2 regions of the Streptomyces sp. NPDC044921 genome follow, and region 1 is predicted to be linked to the other one. Evidence: riboswitches for the same ligand, from Rfam matches in the RefSeq annotation. Region 1 holds a riboswitch; the other holds the start of a gene.
What was found. A riboswitch is a leader RNA that binds a small molecule or an ion and turns the genes downstream of it on or off. The one in region 1 is predicted to bind S-adenosylmethionine.
Positions count from the first base shown of each region.

Region 2: it holds a riboswitch for S-adenosylmethionine, as region 1 does, so the genes downstream of both, AC07DA_RS10200 (aminotransferase class V-fold PLP-dependent enzyme) here and thrC (threonine synthase) in region 1, are expected to answer to the same signal.

Region 1 is NZ_JBWKIF010000001.1:131,150-134,548, forward strand. Features, by position in the region: gene AC07DA_RS00685 (alpha,alpha-trehalose-phosphate synthase (UDP-forming)) at 1-970, opposite strand, end outside; gene AC07DA_RS00690 (glucosyl-3-phosphoglycerate synthase) at 1,043-1,987, opposite strand; SAM riboswitch class I at 2,142-2,297, shown strand; gene thrC (threonine synthase) at 2,316-3,399, shown strand, end outside.
Region 2 is NZ_JBWKIF010000005.1:186,486-189,884, forward strand. Features, by position in the region: gene AC07DA_RS10195 (glycerate kinase) at 1-404, shown strand, start outside; gene AC07DA_RS10200 (aminotransferase class V-fold PLP-dependent enzyme) at 359-1,726, opposite strand; SAM riboswitch class IV at 1,886-2,002, opposite strand; gene trpD (anthranilate phosphoribosyltransferase) at 2,080-3,144, opposite strand; gene qcrB (cytochrome bc1 complex cytochrome b subunit) at 3,282-3,399, opposite strand, start outside.

The sequences.
Region 1 (3,399 bases):
CGGCCGTGTAGTCCCGGTAGACCGCGAGGTCCTGCCGCGAGGGGTAGGCGAAGGCGACGTGCACCACGCGCTCGCGCCACTCGCCGTGGGCCTCCAGCAGCCGCCGGTAGGCCAGCAGGCCGCGCACGATGTTCTTGGACAGCTCGGTGCGGTCGACGCGGACGATGGTGCGGCGGCCCTCGCCGATCTCCTCGCGCAGCGCCGCCATCCGCTCCTCGACGTCCGGCCGGTGCGCACGCTCGCGCAGGAAGTCCGCGTCGGCGCCCAACCCGTGCACGCCGATCCGCGTGCCGCCGAGCCCGCCCGCGAACCGCTCCGCGCACGCGGTGAAGGCGTCCGCCCAGCGCTGCGTGAGGAAGCCCAGCCGGTCCGCGCCCAGCATGCCGCGCAGCACCTGCCCGGCCACGTCGTCCGGCAGCATCCGGAAGTACTCCGGCGGCGCCCACGGCGTGTGCGAGAAGTGGCCGATGCGCAGGTCCGGGCGCAGTTCGCGCAGCATGCCCGGCACCAGCGTCAGGTGGTAGTCCTGCACCACGACGACCGCGCCCTGCGCCGCCTCCTCGGCCAGCGCCTCGGCGAACGCCCGGTTGTACGTCTCGTAGGACGCCCACTGGCGCCGGAACTCCGCGTCGAAGACCGGCTCCAGCGGCGTCTGGTAGAGCATGTGGTGCACGAACCACAGCACCGAGTTGGCGATGCCGTTGTAGGCGTCGGCGTGCACGTCGGCCGGGATGTCCAGCATCCGCACGCCGTCCTCCCCGGCCCCGCGCCGGACCGCCTCCCGGTCGCCGTCGGACAGCGCCGAGCACACCCACAGGGCGTCCGCGTCCGAGCCGATCGCGGAGAGCCCCGAGACCAGCCCGCCGCCGCCCCGCTTGGCGTCCAGCGAACCGTCCTCACCGACCGTGTAGGAGACCGGGCCCCGGTTGGAGGCCACCAGTACCCGTGCAGAACCGTGCGTCGAACCCATAGGCCTCAACCTAGCCCGCCTGTAAACGCTCAAACGTACGGACCTGCCGCGTCCGGCCGAAAACGGTCCCGGTCAGGCGGCCCGCCGGGCCTGGTACTCGGCGATCTCCACCATCGGCGGGCGTTCCTCGGTGTCGACGGAGTACGTCCGCGGCTCGAAGCCGTCGCCGCCCCGCTCGAACTGCGTCAGGGACGGCCGGATCAGGTGCCCGCGGGCCAGCCGCAGCTGGGCCGTGCGGTAGATCTCGGCGGCCATCCGGCCCAGCGCCTGCCCGTCCTGGTGCCGGTGCTTGCGCACCCCGACGTCCACCTGCGCGAGGGCGTCCAGGCCCACCAGGTGCAGGGCGTCCACCAGCATGCCCAGCTCGACGCCGTACCCGACGGGGAAGGGCAGCTGCTCCAGCAGTGAGCGGCGGGCCGCGTACTCCCCGCCCAGCGGCTGCACGAACCCGGCCAGCTGCGGCCAGTGCATGTTCAGCAGCGGGCGGGCCATCAGCTCGGTGACCCGGCCGCCCTGCCCCGCGGCGCCGCCCAGCGGGCGGTCGTACATGCCCTTGACCAGGTCCACGTCCGGGTCGGTCAGCAGCGGGCCGACGATCCCGGAGACGAAGTCGGACGAGAAGTCCCGCAGGTCCGCGTCGACGAAGCAGACGACGTCGCCGCGCGTGACCAGCAGCGAGCGCCACAGCACCTCGCCCTTGCCGGGGGCGGCGGGCAGGCGCGGGAGTATCGCGTCCCGGTGCACCACCCGCGCGCCCGCCGCGGCGGCCACCTGCGCGGTGCGGTCGGTCGATCCCGAGTCCACGACGACCAGCTCGTCGACGAGCGGGACCTGCAGCATCAGGTCGTGCCGGATGACGGCGACGATGTCGCCGACCGTCTCCTCCTCGTTCAGCGCGGGCAGCACCACGCTCACCGTGCGGCCCGCGCGCTGCTTGGCAGCGAGGATCCGGTGGAGCGGACGCTCGGTCGCGGACCAGGAACGGGTGCTCAGCCAGCGCTCGACTTCTTCCAGCACCGTGGCGGCTCCTTAGCGTTCTCTCGGCGGGACGGACTGTGAGCCATCTCGCGGTTCGGACGACTATCTCAACTGTCCTGGTCGTCGGTTACAGTCTTGGACAACGCGGGTGACCATCGCATGTCCGGGGTCGCCCTCGTTCACAACCACATACAGCTCATCCAGAGGGGCAGAGGGAAACGGCCCGATGAAGCCCCGGCAACCCTCCAGTCGGTTCTCGTAGGTCACTGGCGACCACAGCGCGAGGCTCCCGGCTAGGGAAGGTGCCAAATCCGTCTCACGGCGAGATGCGTCGTGAGGAAGATGAGGAGAAAGGGCCTCGCCTCACATGGCTGTGCAGACTGTTGCAAGCACCACGAACTCCACCGTAGACCTCGGCCCGGCCGCCGCGCTGAGCTGCCGCGAGTGCGGTCACCGCGTGCCCCTCGGCCCGGTCTTCGCCTGCGAGGAGTGTTTCGGCCCGCTGGAGATCGCCTACGACTTCTCGGGCTACGACACCGAGGAGCTGCGCAAGAAGATCGAGGCGGGCCCCGCGAACATCTGGCGTTACGCCCCGTTGCTGCCGGTCCCGGCCGACGTCGCGGACAAGCCGAACATCAACCCGGGCTGGACCAAGCTGGTGCGGGCCGACAACCTCGCCCGCGAGCTGGGGGTGGACGCCGGCAAGCTCTTCGTCAAGGACGACTCCGGCAACCCGACGCACTCCTTCAAGGACCGCGTCGTCGCGCAGGCCCTGGAGGCCGCCCGCGCCTTCGGCTTCACCACCCTCTCCTGCTCCTCCACCGGCAACCTGGCCGGCGCGGTGGGCGCCGCCGCGGCCCGCGCCGGCTTCCGCTCCTGCGTGTTCATCCCGCACGACCTGGAGCAGGGCAAGGTCGTCATGGCCGCGGTCTACGGCGGCGAGCTCGTCGGCATCGAGGGCAACTACGACGACGTGAACCGCTTCTGCTCCGAGCTGATCGGCGACCCGGCCGGCGAGGGCTGGGGCTTCGTCAACGTCAACCTGCGGCCGTACTACGCCGAGGGCTCCAAGACGCTGGCGTACGAGATCTGCGAGCAGCTCGGCTGGCGGCTGCCCGAGCAGATCGTGGTGCCGATCGCCTCCGGCTCCCAGCTCACGAAGATCGACAAGGGCCTGCAGGAGCTGATCAGGCTCGGGCTGGTCGAGGACAGGCCGTACAAGATCTTCGGCGCGCAGGCGCTCGGCTGCTCCCCGGTGTCGACGGCGTTCAAGGCCGGGCACGACGTGGTGCGCCCGCAGAAGCCGGACACGATCGCCAAGTCGCTGGCGATCGGCAACCCGGCGGACGGGCCGTACGTGCTGGACATCGCGCGGCGCACGGGCGGTGCGGTGGAGGACGTGACGGACGAGCAGGTCGTCGACGCCATCAAGGTCCTGGCCAGGACCGAGG
Region 2 (3,399 bases), on a different contig from region 1:
TGCCCCGCTTCGACGTGCTGCTGGACCACCTCGACCTGGACGCCCGGCTGGCCCGTGCCGACCTGGTCGTCACCGCCGAGGGCGCCCTGGACCACCAGACACCGCGCGGCAAGGTCCCGGCCGAGGTGGCCCGCCGGGCCAAGCTGTACGGACGCCCGGTGCTGGCCCTGGCCGGCACCCTCGGCGAGGGCGCCCACGAGGTGCCGGGCGTGGACGCCTGCCACGGCATCCTGCCCGCCCCGATGGAGCTGGCGGAGGCGCTGCTGCGGGCGAGCGAACTGCTCACCGACGCCACCGAACGGGCGCTGCGGATGATCGTCCTGGGCGCCCGGCTGCCCCTGGTCCGCGACGGTGCCGGTCACGCGGAGGTGTCCGGCACGCAACGGCCGTCCTCGGTGCGGTAGTTCCACTTCGCCCCGTCCGTCACCAGCTCGCGCACGGCCCGCACGAACCGCTCCACGTGCTCGTCGGGCGTGCCGGCGCCGAAGCTCACCCGGATGGCGTTGAGCGACCTCTCCCCCGGCTCGGCCTCCGGCGCCCCGCACTCGCCCTGCGCCTGCGGGTCGCCGCCGAGCAGCGTGCGCACCAGCGGGTGGGCGCAGAACAGCCCGTCCCGCACGCCGATGCCGTACTCGGCGGAGAGGGCGGCGGCGAAGTGGGAGCTGTTCCAGCCGTCGACGACGAAGGAGATCACGCCGACGCGCGGGGCGTCGTCCCCGAAGAGGGACAGGACCCGCACCTCGGGCACCCCGGCGAGCCCCGCGCGCACCTGCTCGATCAGGTACCGCTCGCGGGCGACCAGGGTGTCGAGGCCGGCCTCGGTGAGGGCCTTGCAGGCGGAGGCGATCGCGTAGGCGCCGATGACGTTCGGGGAGCCCGCCTCGTGCCGGGCGGCGCTCTCGTGCCACTCCACGTCCACGCCCCCGTCCGCACGCCGCGCGACCTTCCGGGAGGCGCCGCCGCCCGCGAGGTACGGCTCCGCCGCGCGCAGCCAGTCGGCCCGCCCGGCCAGGACGCCGGAGCCGAAGGGCGCGTACAGCTTGTGCCCGGAGAAGGCGACCCAGTCGACGTCGAGGCCGGTGACGGACACGGGGTGGTGCGGGGCCAGCTGGGCGGCGTCCAGCACGATCCGGGCGCCGTGGGCGTGCGCGGCGGCCGCGAGCTCCCGCACCGGCCACAGCTCGCCGGTGACGTTCGAGGCGCCGGTGACGCACACCAGGGCCGGCCCGCGGGGGTCCCGGTCGGCCAGCGCGCGCTCCAGGGTCTGGACGGCCTCGCGGTGGCTCCGCGGGGCGTCGAGGTACGTCACGCGGGCGCCGCGCCAGGGCAGCAGGGAGGCGTGGTGCTCGGTCTCGAAGACGAAGACCTGGCAGTCCCGCGGCAGGGCGGCGGCGAGGAGGTTGAGGGAGTCGGTGGTGGACCGGGTGAACACCACCTGGTCGCCGTCGCGGCAGTCGAGGAACCCGGCGACGGTCCGGCGGGCGTTCTCGAACAGCTCGGTCGACAGCTGCGACAGGTACCCGGCACCGCGGTGGACGCTGCCGTAGTACGGCGCGTAGGCGGCCACGTCGTCCCAGACCCGCTGGAGCGCCGGGGCGCTGGCGGCGTAGTCGAGCGCGGCGTAGGTGACCTCGCCGCCGGTCACCAGAGGCACGGTGACATCCCGCCCCAGAACGGGCAGCGGGGCACAAACGGACTGGTCTGCGGCAACGGTGGAGACGGACATCGGTGAACTCCCGTGAGATCAGGTGAATCCGCCCGCGAGCCCATGGGCTGCCAGCGGGGGTGGAGGAAGAAGGGATGCGGAGGCGGGGCTCTGCGGCCCTATCGCATTCGCTGACTCACAAAGAACTCCTCGACGACCAGGACCCCTGGTATCGCGAGGGGTCCGCGCTTGCCGCAGACCTCGCTGCCTGCGGCCCGGTCTTCACCCGGGGCACCCCGCCACGGACGGAGGGTTGCCGGACAGTCGGCCGGGGCCTCATGACTGTCACTCATGACCTGGCCAGGAACGTACGCCAAAAGATCGGCGCCCCGCAACCCGGGTCCGGATCGCGGGACGCCGCACGTCGTGCCCGGCTACGCGTTGCTGGCGGCCACCCACCGCTCCAGGGTCCGCTTGGCGGCCCCGGAGTCGATCGACTCCGCCGCCCTCGCCATGCCCGCGCCGATCTGCTCGGCCAGCGTGCCCGTGCCCGGCTCCAGCGCCACCAGCGCCGCCGCCGCGTTCAGCAGCACCGCGTCGCGCACCGGGCCCCGCTCGCCGTCCAGCAGGCGCCGGGCGACCTCGGCGTTGTAGGAGGCGTCCGCGCCGCGCAGGGCCTCCACCGGCACCAGTTCGAGGCCGACGTCGCGCGGGTCGAAGGCCTCCTCGGTCACCTTGCCGTCGCGCACGATCCAGACCCGGGAGGTGGCCGTGGTGGTCAGCTCGTCCAGACCGTCGTCGCCGCGGAAGACCAGGGAGGAGTGCCCGCGCCCGGCGAAGACCCCGGCGACGATCGGCGCCATGCGCGGGTCCGCCACGCCGACCGCCTGGGCCCGGACCTTCGCGGGGTTGGTCAGCGGGCCGAGGACGTTGAAGATCGTCCGGATGCCCAACTGGCCGCGCGCCGCGCCCGCGTACCGCATCGACGGGTGGAACTTCGCCGCGAAGCAGAAGGTGATCCCGGCCTCCTCGGCCACCGCGGCCACCCGGTGCGTCGGCAGCTCCAGGTTGACGCCGAGCTTCTCCAGGACGTCGGAGGCGCCGGACGCCGAGGACGCCGCGCGGTTGCCGTGCTTGACGACCTTCGCGCCCGTGCCGGCGACGACGATCGCCGACATGGTGGAGATGTTGACGGTCTTCGCCCCGTCGCCGCCGGTGCCGACGATGTCGACCGCCGGGCCCGGCACCTCGATGACGTTGGCGTGCGCGTACATCGCCCGGACGAACCCGGCGATCTCCTCGACCGTCTCGCCCTTGGCGCGCAGCGCCACCACGAACCCGGCGATCTGCGCGTCCGTCGCCTCGCCGCGCATGATCAGGTCCATCGCCCAGGCGGTGTCGTCCGCGGTCAGGTCCCGGCCTTCGAGCAGGCCGTTCAACAGCAGGGGCCAGGAGCGGCCCGCCGCGGTGTCGCCTCCAGCGGGGGTCACAGCGCTCATCAGCCGCTCCAGGGTCAGGCGTCCCGCACTGCGGGACGAGGGTCTCAACGAGGTCCACCCTATCCAGCCCCCGGGCACCGCGAAGGGCCCCGTCCGAACACCGGACGGGGCCCTCCTGTGGCGTGGCGAAGCAGCGATCAGTGGTGGCCGTGGCCGCTCGTGATCTCCCGGTACTCCTCGACGGTGGGCTTCGGGATCTGGGCGCCCTCGCCGTAGTAGGCGTCGCTCAGCTTGGCGCGCAGCTTCTCGGAGCCC